Regions from separate parts of the Streptomyces sp. Qhu-G9 genome, predicted to be linked through region 1. Evidence: riboswitches for the same ligand, from Rfam matches in the RefSeq annotation. Region 1 holds a riboswitch; each other region holds the start of a gene.
What was found. A riboswitch is a leader RNA that binds a small molecule or an ion and turns the genes downstream of it on or off. The one in region 1 is predicted to bind cyclic di-AMP.
Positions count from the first base shown of each region.

Region 2: it holds a riboswitch for cyclic di-AMP, as region 1 does, so the genes downstream of both, O1Q96_RS34945 (M23 family metallopeptidase) here and O1Q96_RS40625 (LysM peptidoglycan-binding domain-containing protein) in region 1, are expected to answer to the same signal.
Region 3: it holds a riboswitch for cyclic di-AMP, as region 1 does, so the genes downstream of both, O1Q96_RS15855 (C40 family peptidase) here and O1Q96_RS40625 (LysM peptidoglycan-binding domain-containing protein) in region 1, are expected to answer to the same signal.

Region 1 is NZ_CP114283.1:8,765,817-8,773,514, forward strand. It holds gene eno (phosphopyruvate hydratase) at 1-836, opposite strand, end outside; gene O1Q96_RS40625 (LysM peptidoglycan-binding domain-containing protein) at 1,247-1,945, opposite strand; cyclic di-AMP (ydaO/yuaA leader) riboswitch at 1,950-2,120, opposite strand; gene O1Q96_RS40630 (transglycosylase family protein) at 2,322-3,245, opposite strand; gene O1Q96_RS40635 (cytochrome P450 family protein) at 3,453-4,739, opposite strand; gene O1Q96_RS40640 (nucleoside triphosphate pyrophosphohydrolase) at 4,819-5,805, opposite strand; gene O1Q96_RS40645 (SurA N-terminal domain-containing protein) at 5,856-6,503, opposite strand; gene O1Q96_RS40650 (serine/threonine-protein kinase) at 6,732-7,698, opposite strand, start outside.
Region 2 is NZ_CP114283.1:7,444,364-7,452,061, reverse strand. It holds gene O1Q96_RS34955 (M16 family metallopeptidase) at 212-1,585, shown strand; gene O1Q96_RS34950 (M16 family metallopeptidase) at 1,582-2,970, shown strand; cyclic di-AMP (ydaO/yuaA leader) riboswitch at 3,203-3,363, shown strand; gene O1Q96_RS34945 (M23 family metallopeptidase) at 3,376-4,149, shown strand; gene O1Q96_RS34940 (GntR family transcriptional regulator) at 4,412-5,104, shown strand; gene O1Q96_RS34935 (HPr family phosphocarrier protein) at 5,413-5,694, opposite strand; gene O1Q96_RS34930 (bifunctional acetate--CoA ligase family protein/GNAT family N-acetyltransferase) at 5,940-7,698, shown strand, end outside.
Region 3 is NZ_CP114283.1:3,180,794-3,188,491, reverse strand. It holds gene O1Q96_RS15865 (ATP-dependent Clp protease proteolytic subunit) at 1-89, shown strand, start outside; gene O1Q96_RS15860 (hypothetical protein) at 97-405, shown strand; cyclic di-AMP (ydaO/yuaA leader) riboswitch at 775-954, shown strand; gene O1Q96_RS15855 (C40 family peptidase) at 958-1,431, shown strand; gene O1Q96_RS15850 (DUF6328 family protein) at 1,523-2,044, shown strand; gene O1Q96_RS15845 (ATP-binding protein) at 2,081-2,524, opposite strand; gene O1Q96_RS15840 (helix-turn-helix domain-containing protein) at 2,788-3,645, shown strand; gene O1Q96_RS15835 (DUF397 domain-containing protein) at 3,655-3,879, shown strand; gene O1Q96_RS15830 (8-amino-7-oxononanoate synthase) at 3,860-4,996, opposite strand; gene bioB (biotin synthase BioB) at 5,215-6,441, shown strand; gene O1Q96_RS15820 (adenosylmethionine--8-amino-7-oxononanoate transaminase) at 6,434-7,698, shown strand, end outside.

The DNA of each region.
Region 1 (7,698 bases):
AGCGGGTACGCGGAGACGAGCTCCTCGTAGTACTCGGTCATCTCGGCGGCCGAGCGGGACTTGCCCTCGAACTCGTACTTGCCGTCCTTGTAGAACTCGGACGCGGCGACGTCCAGCGCGAGGGCGACCTGCGTGCCGGGGGTGTAGCCGGCTTCCTTGATGGCCTCGACGATGAGGTCGAGGGCCTCGCGGTTGGAGCCCAGGTTCGGGGCGAAGCCGCCCTCGTCACCGAGACCGGTGGACAGGCCCTTGGTCTTCAGCACCTTCTTGAGGGTGTGGTAGACCTCGGCGCCCCAGCGCACGGCCTCGGAGAAGGACTCCGCGCCGATCGGGGCGATCATGAACTCCTGGATGTCGACGTTGGAGTCGGCGTGCGACCCACCGTTGAGGATGTTCATCATCGGGACCGGCAGCAGGTGCGCGTTCGGTCCGCCCAGGTAGCGGAAGAGCGGCAGGTCGCTGGCCTCGGAGGCCGCGTGGGCGACGGCGAGGGAGACGCCGAGGATGGCGTTGGCGCCGAGCGAGCCCTTGTTGTCGGTGGCGTCCAGGTCGATCATCGCCTGGTCGATGAGGCGCTGCTCGGTGGCGTCGTAACCGACGAGCTCCGGGCCGATCTGCTCGATGACGGCGAGGACGGCCTTCTCGACACCCTTGCCGAGGTAGCGGTTGGGGTCTCCGTCACGGAGCTCAACAGCCTCGAAGGCACCGGTGGAGGCGCCGGACGGGACGGCGGCACGACCCGTGCTGCCGTCGTCGAGGCCGACCTCGACCTCGACCGTGGGATTGCCTCGGGAGTCCAGGATTTCCCGGGCTACGACGACGTCGATGGACGGCACGAGCATCTCCTTCTGGGATGTGACGCAAGCTACGCCGGGCCGAAGGGGCCCGGTTGGGCGCAGGCCTGGGGTGGCCCTGCGGGACGAGCCTAACCGGCCGCCGGGGATCGACCGGCCTTCGACCGTCCCCTGGACAGAACCGAGAGTAAATTGTTTCCGAACGGAACAAAGCGAGAACGAAAAAAGCCCCGCCCCGGTGCGTACGGGGGAACACGCACCGGGGCGGGGAGCCCGTGGGGGACGGGGGTGGCCCTCACGAGACCTCCACTATGGGGGACACGGATGTGAGGGCGCTGTGGTTCAGCCGCGATTCGACGGCGGGCCTCAGTTCCGGCCGAGGCTGAGCGGCCAGGGCCTCGGCCGGGACAGGGCGCCCGCACGGTCGAAGTGGGGGTCGCGGCCGCCGGATGTCAGCTGAGGTGGAGCTGCTGACCCGGGAAGATGAAGTCGGCGTCGTCGACGATGTCGTCGTTCAGCTTGTACAGCTTCTGCCAGCCGCCCTTGACCTTCTCCTTCGTGGCGATCTCGCTGAGGGTGTCGCCCTTGACGACCTTGTACTCGCCGTCGCCCTTCTCGACCTTCTTGCCGGTCGGGGTCTCGACGGTCTTCTTCGCGGTCGAACGCTCCTGGGAGCGCGAGGCACGCTGCTCGGAGGACTGCGAGTCCTGCTGCTGCGACTGCGAGGTGCTCTGGCCGGAGTCGCCCGAGCCGGAGGGGGCCGCGCCACCGCCGGTCGAGGCACCCGAGAGGCCCACGCCACAGCTCGGCCAGGCACCCTTGCCCTGGCCCGCGAGGACCTTCTCGGCGACGGCTATCTGCTGGGACTTGGAGGCCTGGTCGGCGGTGGAGGCGTACGAGGTGCCGCCGTACGCGGCCCAGGTGGAGGCCGAGAACTGCAGGCCGCCGTAGTAGCCGTTGCCGGTGTTGATCGACCAGTTGCCACCGGACTCGCACTGGGCGACGGCGTCCCACTCGGAGGCGGTGGCGGCGGAGGCTCCCGTGGCGCCCATCAGCGGGACGGCGACGGCGGCGGTGGTGACACCGGCCAGCGTGGCGATGCGGGTGGCCTTGGACGGGCGGCGGTGCTTGCCCTTGCGGTAAAGCAGCATGAAGTGATCCCCTCACCGACGCCTGCGAGGTGAGCTGTCGGGTTCGGGCCGAGTGAGTTGCCCGGCCGCGCGACACTGCTGTCACGCGGCTTAACCCCAAGCCGTACCTGGTCTCGACGACCGGGCCCGGCACTTACCTTGGGTCCCCCGCTCCTGCCTACGGCGCTTGACGCGACGACTGTTCCCGTACGGCCGTTGGCAGGATTCGGCGTTGCGACCGTCGGGGCTCACGAGTGGCGAGCGGTCACGACCGTAGACACGGAATCCACCGGATTTCAAAGACGATCAGGCTCTTGAGATCCATGTCTCACTTTCACCAAACCGGACATTCAGCGCGAACTACCGCTGGTTTTCGCCCGATTCGGCGCCTTGGTCACTACTTGCTCGCCGCGGGCTCACTGCCGAGGTCGAGCCTCTGACCGGGAAGGATGAGGTCCGGGTCGGAGCCGATGGTCTCCTCGTTCGCGGCATAGAGCGCGCGCCACCCGCCCTTGAGGTCAAGGGAGTCGGCGATGCTCCAGAGACTGTCCCCGGAGTGGACCCCGTACGAGCCGTCCTCGGTCGCGACGCGCGAGGTGCTGTCCCCGCGGGAGGCGTGCCGGCCGGTGGAGTCGCCCCCGCGGGCACCGGCGGCGTCGTCGGCGCTGCCGCCGCGATGGCGGCCGGATCCGCCCGCGTCCGCCGAAGCGTCGCCGCTGCGGGACGACTTGTCCGAATCGTCACCGTTCGCCGCGCTGCCCTTGGAAGAGCTGTCCGAATCCTGTGCGTCCGCGTCGGCGTCGCTACCGGAGTCGTTCGAGGAACTCGTACCGTTGTCGGCGGACGAGTCGGACTTCGTACTGTTGTCACTCTTTGTCGCGTCCGGGTCGGGCGACGGACTGGCGGAGTCCTCGGCGAGGCCCGTGTCGACGTCGGCCGAGTCGGAGCCCTGCGTCAGGCCGGCGACGAGACCGCAGGTCGCCCAGGCGCTCGTCCCCTTGGCCGCGAGGACCTTCTCGGCGACGGCTATCTGCTGCGAGCGGCTGGCCTGGTCGGCGCTCGGCGCGTAGTCGAGACCGCCGTGCCCCTCCCACGTCTCCTGGCTCATCTGGAGTCCGCCGTAGAGGCCGTTGCCGGAGTCGGCGCTCCACGAGCCGCCGCTCTCGCACTCCGCGACCGCGTCCCAGGTCGTACCGCTGGCGGCACTCGCACCGGACGCGCCGAGCAGGGGGATCGCGATGGCCGATCCGGTCACGCCCGCCGCGACGAGGAGCGCCGGAGCCTGGCGGGGGCGACGGTGACGACCGTTCCCGGAGAGCATGCGATGGCCTTTCAGGTGACAGCAGGGAATGCGCAAAGGGCAAGCGGATGCTGCCGTTTGCGACTGCTGCGACGGGTGGGACCAGCCGCATTGATGGGTGAACGTATAGGCACTCGAACTCTTGTCACAAGTCGATGCAGGGCGGATAACGTGAAGATCACAAAGTTGACGGCGTCTCATGTTTCGTCAGGCTCGGTGACGGCCCTCTCAGGACTTCGCGACCGGGGTGAACTCCACCGGAAGCGTGCGCAATCCCCGCATGATGAGCCCCCCACGCCACCTCAAATCTGCCGAATCCACCGCGAGTTGCAGGTCGGGGAGGCGGGTCAGGAGCGTGTTCAGCGCGGTCTGGCCCTCCAGCCGGGCCAGGGGCGCGCCGAGGCAGTAGTGAATGCCGTGGCCGTAACCGAGGTGCTGGTTGTCACGGCGGGAGAGGTCGAGGGTGTCGGGATCCCCGAACCGCTCGGGATCGCGGTCGGCCGCCGCGAGCACGACGAGTACGGGGTCTCCGGCGGCGATGTCCTGCCCGCCGATGCTGAGCCGTTCGGTGGCGAAACGCCAGGTGGCCAGCTCCACGGGCCCGTCGTAGCGAAGCAGTTCCTCGACGCCCGTCTCCAGGAGGTCCGTGTGCCCGGCCGCCAGTGAGCCCTGCAGCCGTCGGCGCTGCTCGGGGTGGGTGAGCAGCGCGTACGTGCCGTTCCCGATCAAGTTCACGGTTGTCTCAAAACCAGCGAACAGAAGGATGAAGGCCATCGCCGCGGCCTCGTTCTCGGTGAGGTGCTCGCCGTGGTCCGAGGACCGGATGAGACCGGAGATGAGGTCCTCGCCCGGGGCGGGCCGGTCCGTGAGTTCCTCGCGCTTGCGGTGGATGAGCTCGGCGAGATAGCCACGCATCTTCTTGACCGACCGGGCGACGCCGCCTCTCGGTCCTCCCCCGTGCCGGATCATCATCCCGGCCCAGTCCCGGAAGTCGTCCTGGTCCTCGCGCGGGACGCCGAGGAGATCGCAGATGGCGTAGATGGGGAGCGGGAAGGCGAACTCGTGGATGAGGTCGGCCTCCCCCTTCTCCGCGAACCCGTCGATCAGCCGGTCCGTCAACTCCTGGACCCGGGGCGCGAACTCGGCGACCCGCCGGGGCGTGAACGCCTTGCTGACGAGCCGCCGGAGACGGGTGTGGTCCGGAGGATCGATATTGAGCAGATGCGTCATCAGCTCGGCCTTCCGCTCCCCCGGAATGCCCGTCTTGCCCTTCGCGTGCGCCGGCTCGGCATGATGCGCGGGGTTCTTGCTGAGCCGGGCGTCGGCGAGGGCCTGCTTGGCGTCCGCGTACCGGGTGACCAGCCAGGCCTCCACTCCGCTGGGCAGCTTCGTCCTGTGCACGGGCGCGTGTTCGCGCAGCCACGCGTACGCCGGGTAGGGGTCGGTGGCGAACTCCCAGGTGAAGAGTTCGGGGGCGGGATCCCCCGCGGGCGGCTCGGCAGGTGTTTCGGTCACCCCTCGACGGTATCGGCAGGGGTGACGTGAGCCCGCCCGGCGTCTGCACGGCCCGCGCCCGCCCTCCGGGGCCGGACGGTCAGGCCTCGCCGGCCCGTATCGCGTCCCGGTAGACCCGCGCCGCCGCGCGCAGTGCCGCCTCCGGGTCCACGCCCTGTTCCTCGGCCCGCACCGCCAGGGCCAGCAGTTCGTAGCCGACGCCCTCGCCCCGGGGCAGGGCGACCTCGAGGCCCGCCGTGCGGGCGCGGGACGCCAGCTTGGCGGCGAGCGCGAGGCCGGGCTGGCCGAGGGGGACGCCTTCCGTGACGGACGTCCGCTGCTTCTCCACCGCCTTGGTGCGCAGCCAGTGCTCCTTGACCTCTTCGGGGGTCGAGGCGCTCTCGTCGCCGAACACGTGCGGATGGCGGTGGATCAGCTTGGTGACGATGCCGGCCGCCACGTCGTCGATGGAGAAGGGCTCCGATCCGTCCTCCGGGCTGCCCTCCTCGGCGATCCGGGCGTGGAAGACGACCTGGAGCAGTACGTCGCCGAGCTCCTCGCGCAGCTCGTGCCGGTCGCCCTCCTCGATGGCCTCGACGAGTTCGTACGCCTCCTCGATGCCGTACTTGGCGAGGCCCTTGTGGGTCTGCTGGGACGACCAGGGGCACTCGACGCGGATGCGGTCCATGACCTGGACGAGGTCGAGGAGCCGGGCGCCCGGCAGGTCGTAGGAGGCGGGGAGCAGTTCGAGGTCGGGCATCGGGACGCGGCCCGTACCGGCGAGGCGGGCCAGGCCGTCGGTCAGGCGCGGTTCGCCCTCACCGGTGGCGACCACCGCGACCGTGTGCCCTCCGGCGCAGGCGTCGACCAGCTCCTGGGCGTCCGGCGCGACTTCGTCGACTTGGACGCCTGCCTCGCGCAGGTACGGCAGCTGGGGGTGCGCGCCGTCCGCGCACAGGACGCGGTCGGCGCCGTGCAGCGCCTGCCATGCGGGCCAGGACAGCAGTCCGGGCGCGACGCGGTGGCTGGTGGTGAGCAGGACGATGCGCCCCGGGCTGGATGCGTTCACACCCCGAACGTAACCCACGCCGCCGACAACATGGTCATGACTGTGGACGGCGCGGGGGCGCCCCGGGGCTAGGCCGATTCCCGGCTTCCCGCCGACGTGACCTCGCGCAGCCACGGCAGCTTGGCGTCGACGCGGCTGCTCTTCTCGACGTCCCAGGTGCCGTAGCGGGGGTTCAGGTCGACGCCCAGCTTCTTGGACGCCTCCGACAGCGCCTTCCAGAAGGCGGGCCGGCTGGTTTCCGTGCCGAGCGCGGTGGCCAGCTTCTGGGCCTCGATCTGGACGCGGAGGTTGTCGTCGAGCCGCTCCGGCGGGACCCCGTACTGCTGGAGCCAGGCCACCTCCAGTGCCTTGGCGTCGCCCGCCTGCTGTTCCAGACCCGCGCGGGCCTGCTGGATCTCCTTGCGGGTGACGGTCACACCGGCGTCCTTGGCCGCCCGGTGCAGGACGCGGTCGAGGACCATGCCGTGCAGGGTGTCGCGGGTGAGGCCGCCGGACTTGGCGATGGCCTGCTCGTACTGCGCCTCGCCCGTGGTGGCGGCCCGCTGTGCGGTCCGTACCTCGTTCACCCGGTTCTCCAGCTGGGAGACCGTGATGCGGTCGGCGCCGACGACGGCCGCGGCACCGGGGTGCGCGTCGTTGCCGCAGGCGGCGAGGAGGGGGGCCGCGGTGACGAGTGCGGCGGAGAGGAGGAGCGCGGTGCGACGGCGGCGGTGCAAGGAGAACCTCCTGTAGGAGATTGTGCGGCGGTGCACAAAGTCTTGCGGTGATCGATGGTAGGCAGGGGACCGGCTCTCGGCCACCCATTCGACCCAACGATTCGCCTGGACTTCGGGCACCGTTGCGGAGTCGTCTCCATCCTCACGCGCCACGGCGGTTGCGGGCGGTGACCTCGACCGGCGCGTCCCCGTGGGCCGGGATCGGGCCGCTCGCCCCGGCGGAAGGCGTCAGCCCCGGACCTGGCCAAGCCACTGGAGGGTCCGGCTGATCTCCGCGACCAGTGGATGGCCGGGGCCCCGCAGCCTTTCGACGTCGTACTGGAGCCGGGCCAGGGTGTCGTGGGCGGCGGCCCGGTCGCCGAGGGCGAGGAGCAGGTGTCCGATGCGGCGGCGCACCTCGAAGGACAGTTCGGCGTCCTGGGCGACGTACTGGTTCTCGTAGTACGGCAGCAGGGCGCGGTACTCGGCGAGCGCCGCGGCGGGTTCGCCGAGCTGTTCGAGGCACTGGGCGGCCTCGTAGCGGAAGCGCAGGGACTGGGGGTCGGCCTGGCCGGCCTCGGTGGCCCGCTCGTCGGCGAGGCGGCGCAGCTCGGGCAGGGCGCGGCGGTACTGGCCGTCGTCCATGAGCGTGGCCGCGTACTGCTTGCGCAGGGTGCGGACGACCGGTGAGTGCTCGCCGTGCTGGGCGGCGGCGGCCGGGAGGATCTGGCCGAGGATGTCGACGGCCTGGGTGATGCGGCCCTCGCCGAGGAGGCGCTTGACCTCGTCGACGGCTCCCGCGACATCGGGTTTGTCGACGGCGGGCGCGGCCTGCGGCTGCGCCGCGGGCGTGCGGGCGCGGTCCGGCCAGGGGGCGTGCGGGCGCAGGAAGGGGCGGGTGGGATCGAGCGGGCCGCCGGTCGGGACCCCGCGCGCGGGGAGCAGCGGCAACAACTGCTCGTACGTCTCCTGCGCGGAGTCCGGGCGGTGCTGGGGGTCCTTGGAGAGCAGCCGCAGCACTAGGGCCTCGAGCGCTTCGGGTACCTCGGGGCGCAGTCGGCGGACCGGCAGGGGCGGCTCGTAGAGGTGCCGGTGCAGCACGCCGAGAGCCGTGGAGCCCGAGAACGGCACGTCCCCGCTGAGGAGTTCGTGCAGCAGCACCCCGAGCGCGTACAGGTCGGTGTACGGGCCGACCGCGCCGCCCATCGCCTGTTCG
Region 2 (7,698 bases), 1.3 Mb from region 1:
GTATCCGAACAGGTGTTGGAGAGCGCGAGCCCACCCGCCCGCACACGACTTCGGGAGCCGTGTGATCGCACGACCGTACAGGCTCCCGACGGCGGACGCGTGCTCGCTCTCGGCGTACGGGACGCGGGAACTTCGCCAGCTGTCCGCGCGCTTGCATACAGTGGCACGACTAGCAGGAATTGAGCAGTTTTCCGCGATCGAAGGGACGTACATGCCCATGGGTCACACGGCCACAGCTGAGGCCGGCTCCGGCGGCCTGACAGCGACCGAGCACCGCCTGGCCAACGGCCTGCGTGTGGTGCTCTCCGAGGACCACCTGACCCCGGTCGCGGCGGTGTGCCTCTGGTACGACGTCGGCTCGCGTCACGAGGTCAAGGGCCGCACCGGGCTCGCCCACCTCTTCGAGCACCTGATGTTCCAGGGGTCCGGCCAGGTCAAGGGCAACGGCCACTTCGAACTGGTGCAGGGCGCCGGCGGTTCGCTCAACGGGACGACCAGTTTCGAGCGCACCAACTACTTCGAGACCATGCCGACGCACCAGCTGGAGCTTGCCCTCTGGCTGGAGGCCGACCGGATGGGCTCGCTGCTCGCCGCGCTCGACGAGGAGTCGATGGAGAACCAGCGGGACGTCGTCAAGAACGAACGCCGTCAGCGCTACGACAACGTCCCCTACGGCACCGCTTTCGAGAAGCTGACCGCCCTCGCGTACCCGGAGGGCCACCCTTACCACCACACCCCGATCGGGTCGATGGCCGACCTGGACGCGGCCACTCTCGAGGACGCGCGCGCCTTTTTCCGCACCTACTACGCACCCAACAACGCCGTGTTGTCGGTCGTCGGCGACATCGACCCCGAGCAGACGCTCGCCTGGGTCGAGAAGTACTTCGGCTCCATCGCCGGCCACGACGGAAAGCCCGCCCCGCGCGACGGTTCGCTGCCGGAGAACATCGGTGAGCAGCTGCGCGAGGTCGTCGAGGAGGAGGTCCCGGCCCGCGCGCTGATGGCCGCCTACCGGCTGCCGGAGGACGGCACGCGCGCGTGCGACGCGGCCGACCTGGCCCTGACCGTCCTCGGTGGCGGCGAGTCGTCCCGGCTCTACAACCGGCTCGTACGCCGTGACCGCACCGCCGTGGCGGCCGGGTTCGGCCTGCTGCGCCTCGCCGGAGCGCCCTCCCTGGGGTGGCTCGACGTGAAGACGTCGGGCGATGTCGAGGTGCCGGTGATCGAGTCCGCCGTCGACGAGGAGCTCGCCCGGTTCGCCGAGGAGGGGCCCACGGCCGAGGAGATGGAGCGCGCCCAGGCACAGTTGGAGCGCGAGTGGCTGGACCGTCTCGGTACGGTCGCGGGCCGCGCCGACGAACTGTGCCGGTACGCGGTCCTGTTCGGTGACCCCCAGCTTGCCCTGACCGCCGTCCAGCGCGTCCTGGACGTCACCGCCGACGAGGTCCGGGAGGTCGCCAAGGCCCGCCTGCGCCCCGACAACCGCGCGGTGCTGGTCTACGAGCCGGTCGCCCCCGAAGAGGCCGAGGCCGCCGACGGCACCGACGCCGCCGCTGAAGACACCGACGAGGAGGCGGCCAAGTGACCGAGCTCGCCACGATGGACTTCCACCCGCAGCCCCAGGCCGGCGAGGCCAGGCCCTGGGCCTTCCCGGCACCCGAGCGCGGCGCGCTCGGCAACGGCCTGACGGTGCTGCGCTGTCACCGCCCCGGCCAGCAGGTCGTCGCCGTCGAGATCCTCCTGGCCGCCCCTCTGGAGGCCGAGCCGAAGGGACTGGACGGCATCGCCACGATCATGGCGAGGGCCTTCTCGGAGGGCACCGACAAGCACTCCGCCGAGGAGTTCGCCGCCGAGCTGGAGCGCTGCGGCGCCACGCTCGACGCCCACGCCGACCACCCGGGCGTGCGGCTCAGCCTCGAAGTCCCCGTCTCCCGGCTGCCCAAGGCGCTCGGCCTTCTCGCGGACGCGCTCAGGGCGCCCGCGTTCGACGACGGCGAGATCGAGCGGCTGGTGCGCAACCGGCTCGACGAGATCCCGCACGAGACCGCCAACCCGGGCCGCAGGGCCGCCAAGGAGCTCTCCCGGCAGCTCTTCCCGGCGACCTCGCGCATGTCGCGCCCCCGCCAGGGCAGCGAGGAGACGGTCACCGCGATCGACTCCGCGGCCGTACGTGCCTTCTACGAGAAGCACGTACGCCCCGCCACGGCCACCGCGGTCGTCGTCGGTGACCTCACCGGCGTCGACCTCGACGCGCTGCTCGCGGACACGCTCGGTGCCTGGACCGGATCGCAGGCCGAGGCGCGCCCCGTGCCGCCGGTGACCGCCGACGACACCGGCCGGGTGATCATCGTCGACCGCCCCGGGGCCGTCCAGACGCAGTTGCTGATCGGCCGCGTCGGCGCCGACCGGCACGACCGGGTGTGGCCCGCCCAGGTGCTCGGCACGTACTGCCTCGGTGGCACCCTCACCTCCCGCCTGGACCGCGTCCTGCGCGAGGAGAAGGGATACACCTACGGCGTGCGGGCGTTCGGCCAGGTGCTGCGCTCCGCCCCGGACGGGACGGGCATCTCGATGCTCGCCATCAGCGGCTCCGTGGACACCCCGAACACCGGCCCGGCGCTCGACGACCTGTGGAAGGTGCTGCGCACCCTCGCCGCCGAGGGACTGACGGACGCCGAACGCGACGTCGCCGTGCAGAACCTGGTGGGCGTGGCGCCCCTGAAGTACGAGACCGCGGGCGCCGTCGCGGGCACGCTCGCCGACCAGGTCGAGCAGCACCTGCCGGACGACTTCCAGGCGACGCTCTACCAGCAGCTCGCCGCGACCGGCACCGTGGAGGCCACGGCGGCCGCGGTGAACGCCTTCCCGGTGGACCGTCTGGTGACCGTCCTCGTCGGAGACGCCGCGCAGATCGAGGAGCCCGTCAGGGCCCTCGGTATCGGTGAAGTCAGCGTCGTGACAGCGGAGTAGGGACCGGCAGTCGCAGCAAGGACCGTCGGCAGGCCGGGGCCCGGGTGACTCAGGAGTCGCCCGGGTCTCTTCTTGCGCCGAGTCTCCTGTGGTTTGTCCGTATTGGTAGAGAGGTTGCCTGTCTGCCCTGTGGCATGCGCTACAAAACCCGTGATCCGTTTGTCTATTGAAAGTGGCGACGTTTAGCTTCAGTCCGGCTGTTCGTCAGGCAGTGCGCCGCGTCCGCGGCACCGGACAGTCATCGCCGAGTCCCCGTACGGCGCGAGCCAGGGGAGCCGGGGACCCATACGTAGTCCCTGGGGTGAATCGGACGCCCTTCCCGAAGGGGGTCCGTAGGAGACCTTCCTGCTCCGAACCCGTCAGCTAACCCGGTAGGCGAGAAGGAAGGAAAGGATCAGCCACTTCATGGCGTTCACTCGCGCCACCGGGAAGCACCGTCGTCCCAGCAGCATGAAGCGCGCGACCCGCAGGACGGTGGGCGTCGCCGCACTCGCCACCACCGGTGTCGTAGGCACTCTGGCCGCCCCGGCGTTCGCCGCCGAGAGCTCGGTCGAGCAGACCGGCCTCACCAAGGCCGTCATCATCGGCGACTCGGTCGCCGAAGAGATCGACGCGCAGGCCGCCGCCCAGCAGCAGGCCGCCGACGAGGCCGCCGCCCGCGAGAAGGCCGAGGCCGACGCGAAGAAGCGGGCCGAGGAGGCCGCGGCGAAGGCCAAGAAGGAGCGCGAGGTCAAGGTTCGTGCCGCCCGCGAGGCCGAGCGCAAGCGCCTCAACGCGTACGTCTCGCCGATCACCGGTTCGTACGTCTCCACCGGCTACAAGGCCGGCGGCGCCGTCTGGTCCTCCGGCAGTCACACCGGCATCGACTTCCACGCCGCCAGCGGCACCGCCGTGCGCGCGGTCGGCTCCGGCACCGTGGTGGAGGCCGGCTGGGGCGGCGCGTACGGCAACCAGGTCGTCATCAAGATGACCGACGGCACCTTCACCCAGTACGGGCACCTCTCGTCCATCGGCGTCTCCGTCGGCCAGACGGTCACTCCGGGACAGCAGATAGCCCTCTCCGGGGCGACCGGCAACGTCACCGGAGCGCACCTGCACTTCGAGGCGCGCGCGACCGCGGAGTACGGGTCCGACATGGACCCCGTCGGATACCTCCGCTCGCACGGCGTGAACGTCTGACGGCACGACGCGTCGGCGCACCTCCGTCGAAGGCCCTGGCTCATTGAGCCGGGGCCTTCGCGTGCTCCGGGGCCTTCCGGGCTTCTTCCCGACCGTTCCCGGTCTCTTTCGCACCGGACGACTGCCTGTTCAGAGACGTGATGTGTCCAAAAAATAGCCATGGATTCCGGGCTGCCATCGGAATTTCCCGCTCACTGCAATAGAGTCACCGAACAAGCGTCGATCGACCGCGTTTCGCGGGGATTAAGGCGGAGGTCCGGTCATGCGTATTCCCGCGCGCTCGGTATGCACGGCGATTCGTGACGACATCGTCGCGGGTGTCTACGAGCGCGGCAGCCGGCTCACCGAAGAACTGCTCGCGCGTCGTTACGGCGTCTCGCGGGTCCCCGTGCGCGAGGCGCTGCGCACACTGGAGGCGGAGGGCTTCGTGGTCACCCGCAGACACGCGGGCGCGTGCGTGGCGGAGCCCACGGAGCAGGAGGCCGCGGACCTCCTGGAGATGCGCATGCTGCTGGAACCGCTGGGTGCCGCCCGTGCCGCGCAGCGCCGCACCGAGGCGCACCTCAAGGTGCTGCGCGGCCTGGTCAGACTGGGCCAGGAGCGGGCCAGGAGGGGTAACAGCGAGGATCTGCGCTCACTGGGGGGCTGGTTCCACGAGACGCTCGCGCAGGCCTCGGGCAGCCCGCAGCTGACCTCGACGCTCGCCCAGCTGCGGCACAAGATCGCCTGGATGTACGCGGTCGAGGCGCCCGCGCATCCCGCCGAGTCCTGGACCGAGCACGGGGCCATCGTGGACGCCGTGGCCCGGGGCGACAGCGACCGTGCCCGGGCGGTCACGGCACTGCACACCGAGCGGGCGACGACCGCGCACCGGCTGCGCTTTCCGGGCCGAGACCGCGTCGAGCGTGTGAGGACTTCGCAACATCCCGTAAACACGGCGGGCCTGCGGCATTAACAGTGGCGCCGTATACAAAGAGGGATATTCGGCAGGGGCATATTTCTGATGCCCATTTTCCCGCGTGCCCGGAATTGCCGAGCACGTGATTTCTGCGTGCACGGAAATCGAGTCCCGGATTGCACGCGAATAGCGCCGACGGGAAGATCTGTGACGGATGCCGACGGCACTCCACCAGGGCCGGACGTCGTGCGCAGCCGGGGGCCGGTCGTCTCCACGCGGGCCGGGACCGGACCATGGTGCGGAAACGGCGGAGCCGCGTCGCCCGGGGTGGGGGGACGCGGCTCCGCCGCACGTGATGCGTGGGGTCAGACCGTCTCGGGGAGCTCGTCGAGACCCTCGGCGACCAGCTTCGCCAGGCGGTCGAGCGCGGCGTCAGCGCCCTCGGCGTCGGACGCGAGGACGATCTCCTCGCCGCCCTGGGCGCCCAGGCCGAGGACCGCGAGCATGGAAGCGGCGTTGACGGGGTTGCCGTCCGCCTTGGCGATCGTCACGGGGACGCCGGAGGCCGTGGCCGCCCGGACGAAGATGGAGGCGGGACGGGCGTGAAGGCCCTCGGCCCAACCGACGTTGACGCGGCGCTCAGCCATGTGATGCTGCCCTTCAGGTGTCTCACGGTTGTCTAGACCATTGTTTCATACGGTGGAGCCTGCTTGAAGCGACCAGGAGCCCGGCCCGGCCAGACCCCGGCCCGACGTGGCCCCGGGCGGCTCCGATCCCCAAGACTGCCCCGCGCCCTGCCCGGACGCGAGCCCGCCCGCGCGGGACGAGAACCCTGGGAATCCGGGGGGACGCGAGCCCGCCGTTGTCGGACCCGAGCCGTACTCTGGGCCCCATGCAGACCTCGTCGGACCGGCACGAGTACCCCGCTCACTGGGAGGCCGACGTCGTCCTGCGCGACGGCGGCACCGCGCGCATCCGGCCCATCGCGGCCGACGACGCCGACCGCCTCGTCAGCTTCTACGAGCAGGTGTCCGCCGAGTCGAAGTACTACCGCTTCTTCGCGCCGTACCCGCGCCTGTCCGCCAAGGACGTCCACCGCTTCACCCACCACGACTTTGTGGACCGGGTGGGACTCGCGGCCACCGTCGGCGGCGAGTTCATCGCCACCGTACGCTACGACCGCATCAACGCCGACGGCCTGCCCGCGTCCGCCCCCGCGGACGAGGCGGAGGTCGCGTTCCTCGTCCAGGACGCCCATCAGGGCCGCGGTGTGGCGTCCGCGCTGCTGGAGCACGTCGCGGCCGTCGCCCGCGAGCGCGGCATCCGCCGTTTCGCCGCCGAGGTGCTGCCCGCCAACAACAAGATGATCAAGGTGTTCACGGACGCCGGGTACCAGCAGAAGCGCAGCTTCGAGGACGGCGTCGTACGCCTGGAGTTCGACCTGGAGCCCACCGACCGCTCCCTCGCCGTGCAGCGCGCGCGGGAGCAGCGCGCGGAGGGACGCTCCGTCGCCCGGCTCCTCGCACCCGGCTCGGTCGCCGTCATCGGCGCGGGCCGCGCGCCCGGAGGAGTGGGCCGCAGCGTCCTGGACAACCTCCGCGGGGCGGGGTTCACCGGGCGCCTGTACGCGGTGAACGGGGCACTTCAGGAGAAGGAGCTCGACGGCGTCCCGGCGTACCGCTCCGTGCGTGACATTCCCGAGCCCGTCGACCTCGCCGTCGTCGCCGTTCCGGCCGAGCGCGTTCCCGCGGTCGTCGCCGAGTGCGGTGAACACGGCGTGCAGGGCCTCGTCGTGGTCTCCGCGGGGTACGCCGAGAGCGGCCCCGAAGGCAGGGAGCGCCAGCGTGAACTCGTGCGCGAGGCGCGTACGTACGGGATGCGCATCATCGGACCGAACGCCTTCGGCGTCATCAACACCTCCCCCCGGGTACGGCTCAACGCCTCGCTCGCACCCGAGATGCCGCGCGCCGGACGCATCGGGCTGTTCGCCCAGTCCGGCGCCATCGGGATCGCGCTGCTGTCCCGTCTGCACCGGCGCGGCGGCGGGGTCACCGGCGTGACGGGCGTGTCCACCTTCGTGTCCTCGGGCAACCGCGCCGACGTGTCCGGCAACGACGTCCTTCAGTACTGGTACGAGGACCCGGACACCGATGTCGCGCTCATGTACCTCGAATCGATCGGGAACCCGCGGAAGTTCACCCGGCTCGCGCGACGCACGGCGGCGGCGAAGCCCCTGGTCGTCGTCCAGGGCGCGCGGCACGGAGGGGCAGCGCCCCAGGGGCATGCCGTACGGGCGACCCGTCTGCCCCACGCGACGGTGTCCGCCCTGCTGCGGCAGGCCGGCGTCATCAGGGTGGACACGATCACGGAACTGGTCGACGCGGGGCTGCTGCTCGCCCGCCAGCCGCTCCCCGCCGGGCCGCGCGTGGCGATCCTCGGAAACTCCGAATCGCTCGGGCTGCTCACGTACGACGCCTGTCTGGCGGAAGGGCTGCGCCCGCTGCCCCCGGCCGATCTGACCACGGCCGCCTCGGCGGGGGACTTCCACGCCGCGTTGTCGCACGCGCTGGCCGACGACGGCTGTGACGCCGTGGTGGTCACCGCGATCCCGGCCGTGGGGGAGGCCTCGGCGGCCGACGCCGCCCTGGCGG
Region 3 (7,698 bases), 5.6 Mb from region 1:
TCGACGCCCCGGCGGCGCTGGAGTACGGCCTGATCGACCGGATCGTCCCGAGCCGCCGAGCGGCTTTCGGCACACCCGGCGCGAGGTGAACCGCCGGTGCTCCCACCCGAGTTGCCCCCGCTGCCGGCGCTGACCCGGGCCGAGGCCGAGCTGATCGACCGTTACCTGGAGGTGGTCGACCTGCTCGGCCGGATCAACCCGGCACACTCCGGGGACACCTACCGCGGACTGCGTGCGGCCCAGGCCCTGGTCGGCAGGGCCACCGCACTGCGCGACGCCCTGACGCTGATGCACCAGCGGGGCGAGCACGAGGTGCACGCGCCGACCCTGGCGCGGGCCCTGCGCGTCCTGGACGGTGAGCGCCGGGCGGGCCGGGTCGCCCTGCCGCCCGGCTCCGGCACCTGACGCACAGCCACCGGCCCGGCGTCACACGGGCATCTGACGAGGCGTCCGGGCAAGGGTTGAATCGGACCAAACGGTGTACCCCCGGATGGCGTAGACGGGGCTGCTTCTTCAGGCCCCCGGAACTTGCGCAGCACGCGCACCACCAGGGCGGAACAACCCGTTCCGGTGCTGGTACGGGGGTCCCCCGCCCTCTCGACGCCTTCAATGGAAAGGGCTGTCCACCCGAACGGGTGAGTGGTGAGTAAGCCCACAAATCGCCGATTCCGCTCGGCTTTTGGGACATCAGTGCGTCAAGATCCCTTCCGACGACAAGACCCCGCCACAAGCGGCGGGGCGATCCGGGCGGACGCCGAGTCCTGCCGCCGCCCGGATGACAGGTCGACAGAAGTGGATCGGCAGGAGTGGAGGACCCAAGCACGACGGGTCGCCGGAACGGTCACGCCATGACCGGGCCGAGCAGCCCTTGGGGTGAAGCCGCAGCAGCGGCCGGGCAACTTCGCCAGCCCGAATCCGACAGGTCATCCTTCACAGGCGGCTGACGAAGGGTTGCGCATGACTGCGCTCAATCGTGTCCCGTCGCTGTTCACCAGGGCCGGTACCGCATCGGCTCTGACCATCGCCGCTGTCGGCGGCGGCATTGTGGCCCCGGGCTTCGCGTCCGGTGCGGAAGCGGCCACACCCGCGACGAAGGCACTTCAGGTGGCGGCCTCGAAGAAGGGCTCCCCTTACAAGTACGGAGCGGTGGGGCCCAAGCGCTTCGACTGCTCCGGCCTGACGCTCTACTCGTTCAAGAAGGCGGGCAAGAGCCTGCCCCGAACGGCCGCGGCGCAGTACAACAAGACGAACCACATCTCCGCTTCGAAGCGTAAGCAGGGGGACCTCGTCTTCTTCCACTCCGGCCGGAACGTCTACCACGTCGGCATCTACGCCGGGAAGGGACGGATCTGGCACTCCCCGAAGACCGGGGAAGTGGTGAAGCTCCAGAAGATCTGGACGAAGAGCGTCTGGTACGGCCGGGTGAGGTGACCTGCCCCCGGGGTGGCAGCGGCGATCGCCGCTGCCACCCCGTGAGGGGCCGTGGCGTGATATTCGCGGCTGAACGGTTACTTGTTCAGCTATGGCCGAACGTCACCACCACGAGGAGCGCAACGAGACCCGACTCGAGCGCGCCGACCGCAACTTCAACGAGCTCCTCCAGGAGCTGCGGGTCACGCAGACCGGCGTACAGATCCTCTTCGCCTTCCTGCTGACCCTCGCCTTCACCCCGCGGTTCCCCTCCCTCGACGCGATGCAGCGCGCCACGTACGTCACCACGCTGCTGCTGTCCGTTCTGGCCGCGACCCTCTTCACTGCCCCCGCCGCACTGCACCGCCGGCTCTTCCAGCAGGGCGCCAAGCCTCAGGTCGTGCACGTGTCGTCGCATCTCGCGCAGCTCGGCATGGCCGCCCTCGCGCTCGCCCTGTCCGGCTCCGTCCTGCTCGTCGTGGACGTGGCGGTGGACCGGGCCGAGGGTATCGCCGCGGGCTCGGCCACTCTGTTCGTGTGCACCGGCCTGTGGGCCGTCATGCCCTACCTGGTGAAGCGCGCCACCGTCAAAGGCGCGAACGGGAAGGACGAGGACGGCTCGGAGGACGGGTAGCTCAGGCCGGCGTTCCCGGCTTCGGAGGGGACAGGTTCAGTCCGCCGGTACCGGCGCCACCGGAACGGTCCAGGGCAGCATGATCGACACCGTCTTTCCGCCCTCCCTCGTGGGCCGGACCGTGAGCTTGCCACCGCACTCGACGGTGAGCCAGCGGACGATCACCATGCCGCGGCCGTTGTCCTGCTGGACCGCCGCGGGCAGTCGCTTGGGGAAGCGCGGGTGGCTGTCGGTCACGCCGATGCGCAGTTGTTCGTCACGGTCGAGCGCGATGTCCACCGTGAAGGTGGGTGACTGCCCGAACGTGTGCTGGACGGCGTTCGTGGCGAGCTCGGAGACGATGAGCCGGACGGTGTCGGCGGCCTCCGAGCCGGACGGAAGCCCCCATTCGGCCAGGACGTCGGTGACGTACGTGCGGGCGGCGTGGACCGAGGCGGGATCGCTCGGCAGAGTGACGGATGCTTCCTGGTGGTCTGCCATGGCGACGTCGTCCCTTTCCCCACGGGACCGGAGTCCGACACGAAGCGGTTGATTCGAGTACGGTCCCGGACTGGTGCTTGCGCCAGAGTGCCACTACCTCGCCGTTCACGGTGCCGATCCACCAAGATATGCATATATCTGTCGCTCGAAGCGGTGAACTCTACGACCGCCGACCGTATTTGGGCGGGCCGCCGATTCGTCCTCTACCGTCGGCGTGATGCCGGACGTCATAGCGTCGGCGCGACGGTCGGAAGGAGACGGCCATGCAGTACGGTCCCGCGGTGCGCCGACGGAAACTCGGCGCCGAACTGCGCGCCCTGCGTGCCCTTGCGGGCCTCACGAGCGGTGAGGCGGCCCGGCTCGTCGGCTGGCACCAGTCGAAGGTGAGCCGGATCGAGACCGGCCGCAGCGGGGTCAAGCCCGCGGACGTACGGCTGCTCCTGGACGCGTACGACGTCCGGGACGTGGAACTGCACGAGTTGCTCGTCGCACTGGCGGGCTCTGACGACGACGGCCGGCAGCACTGGTGGCGGGCCTACCGGGGGCTTCTGCCGTCCACCTACAGCGACTTCATCAGTCTGGAGTCGCAGGCCGGCGTGATGCGCACGCTGGAGAACTCCGTCGTGCCGGGGCTCCTGCAGACACCGGAGTACGCCCGTGAGGTGACGCGCGCCGCCGTGGACGGGGCGCCCGACAGCAAGGTCGACGCCCTGGTGGAGGTGCGCCTCGCACGCCAGGACGTCCTGCGTTCGAATCCACCGCTCCGGCTGAGCGCCGTCCTCGACGAGGCGGTGCTCCGGCGAACGGTGGGCGGACCGGAGGTCATGGCACAGCAGTTGGAGCGGCTCCGCGAGGCCGCGCAACTCCCCCACGTGCGGATTCAGGTGCTGCCGTTCGGAGTTGGGGCCCACATCGGAGTCACCGGGCCCTTCGTTATTTTTTCGTTTCCGAGCAAATCTGATCTGGATGTGGTTGTTCTCGACCACTTGACGAGTAGCCTCTACCTCGAACGGAAAGAAGACCTCCAGGCCTACAGCGAGGCCTTCGACTCCCTTCAGGTCCACGCCCTTTCGCCCGAGGACACGTTGGATTTCATCGCCGGTGTAGCTGACGGCGCATAAGGAGGCACCATGCCCGCCATGCCTCGGTACGTACCTTCCAGCACTCATCTGCACGGTGTGCGGTGGCAGCGCAGCAGCCGCAGCACGGGAATGAACAACTGCGTCGAGACAGCCCGTCCCGGCTCCGGCCCGTGGGCCGGTCTGCTCGCGGTACGGGACTCCAAGAACACGCCGGGCCCCGCCCTGCTCTTCGCCCCCGCCGCCTGGGAGGGCTTTATCGCCGCGCTTCGATGATCACGCGCACGGCCTGGTCGAGCTGTCCGTCGGTGAGGTCCGCGCGGGCGGTGAGCCGCAGCCGTGAGATGCCGTCCGGTACCGACGGGGGACGGAAACAGCCGACGGCCAGTCCCGCAGCACGGCAGTCCGCGGCCCAGCGGACCGCCTGCTCCGGGGAGGGAGCGCGCACGGAGACGACCGCGGCGTCCGGCCGTACGGCTTCGAGTCCCTCGGCCGTCAGCCGTTCGTACAGAGCCGTCGCCACCGCACGCGCGCGGGCGGCCCGTTCCGGCTCCCGGCGCAGCAGACGCAGGGCCGCCAGGGCCGCGCCCGCCGCGGCGGGGGCCAGACCGGTGTCGAAGATGAAGGTGCGGGCCGCGTTCACCAGGTGGTCGATGACGTGGGCCGGTCCGAGGACGGCACCACCCTGGCTGCCGAGCGACTTCGACAGCGTGACGGTCGTGACGACGTCGGGCGCACCCGCGAGTCCCGCCGCCCGTGCGGCACCCCGGCCGCCGTCGCCGAGGACGCCCAGACCGTGCGCGTCGTCCATGACCAGGGCCGCGCCGGATGCCCGGCAGGCGGCGGCCAGGCCCGCCAGCGGGGCCGCGTCGCCGTCCACCGAGAAGACCGTGTCGGAGACGACGATCGCGGGCCCGGCATGCGTGTCCAGCGCCTTGCGTACCGCCTCGGGGTCCGCGTGGGCGACGACCTGGGTGGTGCCGCGCGCGAGACGGCAGCCGTCGATCAGCGAGGCGTGGTTGCCGGCGTCGGAGACGATGAGGGAGCCGTGCGGCGCCAGCGCGGTGACGGCGGCGAGGTTGGCCGCGTACCCCGAGGAGAAGACGAGGGCGGACTCGAAGCCGCAGAATCCGGCCAGCTCGCGTTCGAGTTCCGTGTGTAGTTCCGTGGAGCCGCTGACGAGCCGGGAGCCGGTGGCGCCGCCGCCCCACGTGCGGGCGGCCCGGGCGGCGGCCTCCGTGACCTCGGGGTGCCGGGCCAGGCCCAGATAGTCGTTCCCCGCGAGGTCGAGCAGCGCGGAGTCGGCGGGGCGCGGACGCAGGGTGCGGACCAGTCCGGCCCGGTGGCGCGCCCTCGCCTGCTCGTCGATCCACTCGAACGGCGATCGCGCCATGTGTCCTCCGGGCCATCAGGTGCGGGTGTGCGGGTGTTGCATGGAGTGCCGGCACATGACGTTCCGCCCGGCGGCCCCCACGGCCTTTTGTAGGCAACGCACAGACCCTAGCCGGACCACCAGCGGGCCATGATGTGGCAATACCCACACCTCGAACCGTCTCTGTTGTCCGGTCCCTCCTTGGCCCGGTGCGGTCGGATAGGCCAGGATCGGACCTCATGGACCTGCTGAACACGCTGGTGGACAAGGGGCTTCGGCGCGAGCTGCCGACCCGCGACGAGGCGCTGGCCGTGCTGGCCACCTCCGACGACGAACTCCTCGATGTGGTGGCCGCGGCCGGCAAGGTACGCCGGCAGTGGTTCGGCCGGCGGGTGAAACTCAACTACCTCGTCAACCTGAAGTCGGGCCTGTGCCCCGAGGACTGCTCGTACTGCTCGCAGCGGCTCGGTTCCAAGGCCGGGATCCTCAAGTACACCTGGCTCAAGCCCGACCAGGCTTCCGAGGCCGCGGCCGCCGGGCTCGCGGGCGGCGCCAAGCGGGTCTGTCTGGTGGCGAGCGGACGCGGTCCCACCGACCGGGACGTCGACCGGGTCTCGGACACCATCAAGGCGATCAAGGACCGGCACGACGGCGTGGAGGTGTGCGCCTGCCTCGGGCTCCTGTCGGACGGCCAGGCCGAGCGGCTGCGCGAGGCGGGCGCCGACGCCTACAACCACAACCTCAACACGTCCGAGGGGACGTACGAGGCGATCACCACCACCCACACGTACGCCGACCGCGTGGACACGGTCCAGAAGGCGCATGCCGCGGGTCTGTCCGCCTGTTCCGGGCTGATCGCGGGCATGGGCGAGAGCGACGAGGACCTCGTCGACGTCGTGTACGCCCTGCGGGAGCTCGACCCGGACTCGGTCCCGGTCAACTTCCTGATCCCGTTCGAGGGCACCCCGCTCGCCAAGGAGTGGAACCTCACCCCGCAGCGCTGTCTGCGCATTCTCGCGATGGTCCGCTTCGTCTGCCCGGACGCCGAGGTGCGGATCGCGGGCGGCCGCGAGGTGCATCTCCGTACGATGCAGCCCCTCGCCCTGCACCTCGCCAACTCGATCTTCCTCGGTGACTACCTGACGAGCGAGGGACAGGCGGGCAGGGCGGACCTGGACATGATCGCGGACGCCGGGTTCGAGGTGGAGGGCGCCGGCGAGGTGACGCTCCCGGAGCACCGGGCCGCGGCGGGCGCGGGGTGCGGTTCCCGCGCCGAGGCCGGATGCGGCTCGCACGCGGAGGCGGACGCGGGCTGCGGCTCGCACGAGGGCGGCGGATGCGGCCCCTGCGGTCCGGCCGCCGCCGAGCCGGCCCCGGCAGGCACGCGGGTTCCCGCCGAGGCCCGTACGGACCTGGTCGCGGTACGCCGCCGCGGTGCCGGAACGGATCTCGCCCCCAATGCCTGACCCGCACGTCCTGGGCCTCTCCGTGCCCGAACTCCTGGAGCTCGACCGGCGGCACGTCTGGCATCCCTACGGGCCCATGCCCGGCCGGCAGGAACCCCTTGTCGTGGAGTCGGCGAGCGGGGTGCGGCTGCGGCTGGCCGGCGCCCGGGACGAGCTGATCGACGGCATGTCCTCCTGGTGGTCGGCGATCCACGGCTACAACCACCCGGCGCTCAACGAGGCGGCCCGCGACCAGCTCGGGCGGATGAGCCATGTGATGTTCGGCGGGCTCACCCACGAGCCCGCCGTACGGCTGGCGAAGCGTCTTGTCGACATGTCCCCCGAAGGACTGGAGCATGTCTTCCTGGCCGACTCCGGATCGGTGTCCGTCGAGGTCGCGGTCAAGATGTGCCTCCAGCACTGGCGTTCGCTCGGGCGGCCGGGCAAGCAGCGCCTGCTGACCTGGCGCGGCGGCTATCACGGGGACACCTGGCAGCCGATGTCGGTGTGCGATCCCGAGGGCGGGATGCACGAGCTGTGGCAGGGCGTGCTCCAGCGCCAGGTGTTCGCGGACGCACCGCCGGCCGCGTACGAGGAGTCGTACGCCGACCATCTGCGTGCGCTGATCGAGCGGCACGCGCACGAGCTGGCCGCCGTGATCGTGGAGCCCGTGGTGCAGGGTGCGGGCGGGATGCGGTTCCACTCACCCGCGTATCTGAGGGTGCTGCGCGAGGCGTGCGACGCCCACGACGTGCTGCTCGTGTTCGACGAGATCGCCACGGGCTTCGGACGTACGGGGACTTTGTTCGCGGCCGGGCACGCGGGTGTGACGCCCGATGTGATGTGTGTGGGCAAGGCGCTGACCGGCGGATACATGACGATGGCGGCCACGCTGTGCACCTCGCGGGTGGCGGAGGGCATCTCGCGGGGCGAGGTGCCGGTCCTCGCCCACGGTCCGACCTTCATGGGCAATCCGCTCGCCGCCGCGGTGGCCTGTGCCTCGATCGACCTCCTGCTCGGCCAGGACTGGCAGACCGAGGTCAAACGCATCGAGGCGGGCCTGCGGGACGGGCTGGCTCCGGCGGCGGAGCTGCCGGGCGTCAGGGACGTACGCGTGCTCGGGGCCATCGGGGTCGTACAACTGGACCATGCCCTTGACGAGGCGGCCATGGCGACCGCGACCCGGGCGGCGGTGCGCGAGGGCGTGTGGCTGCGGCCGTTCAGGGACCTCGTCTACACGATGCCGCCGTACGTCACCGGGGACGCCGACCTGGCGCG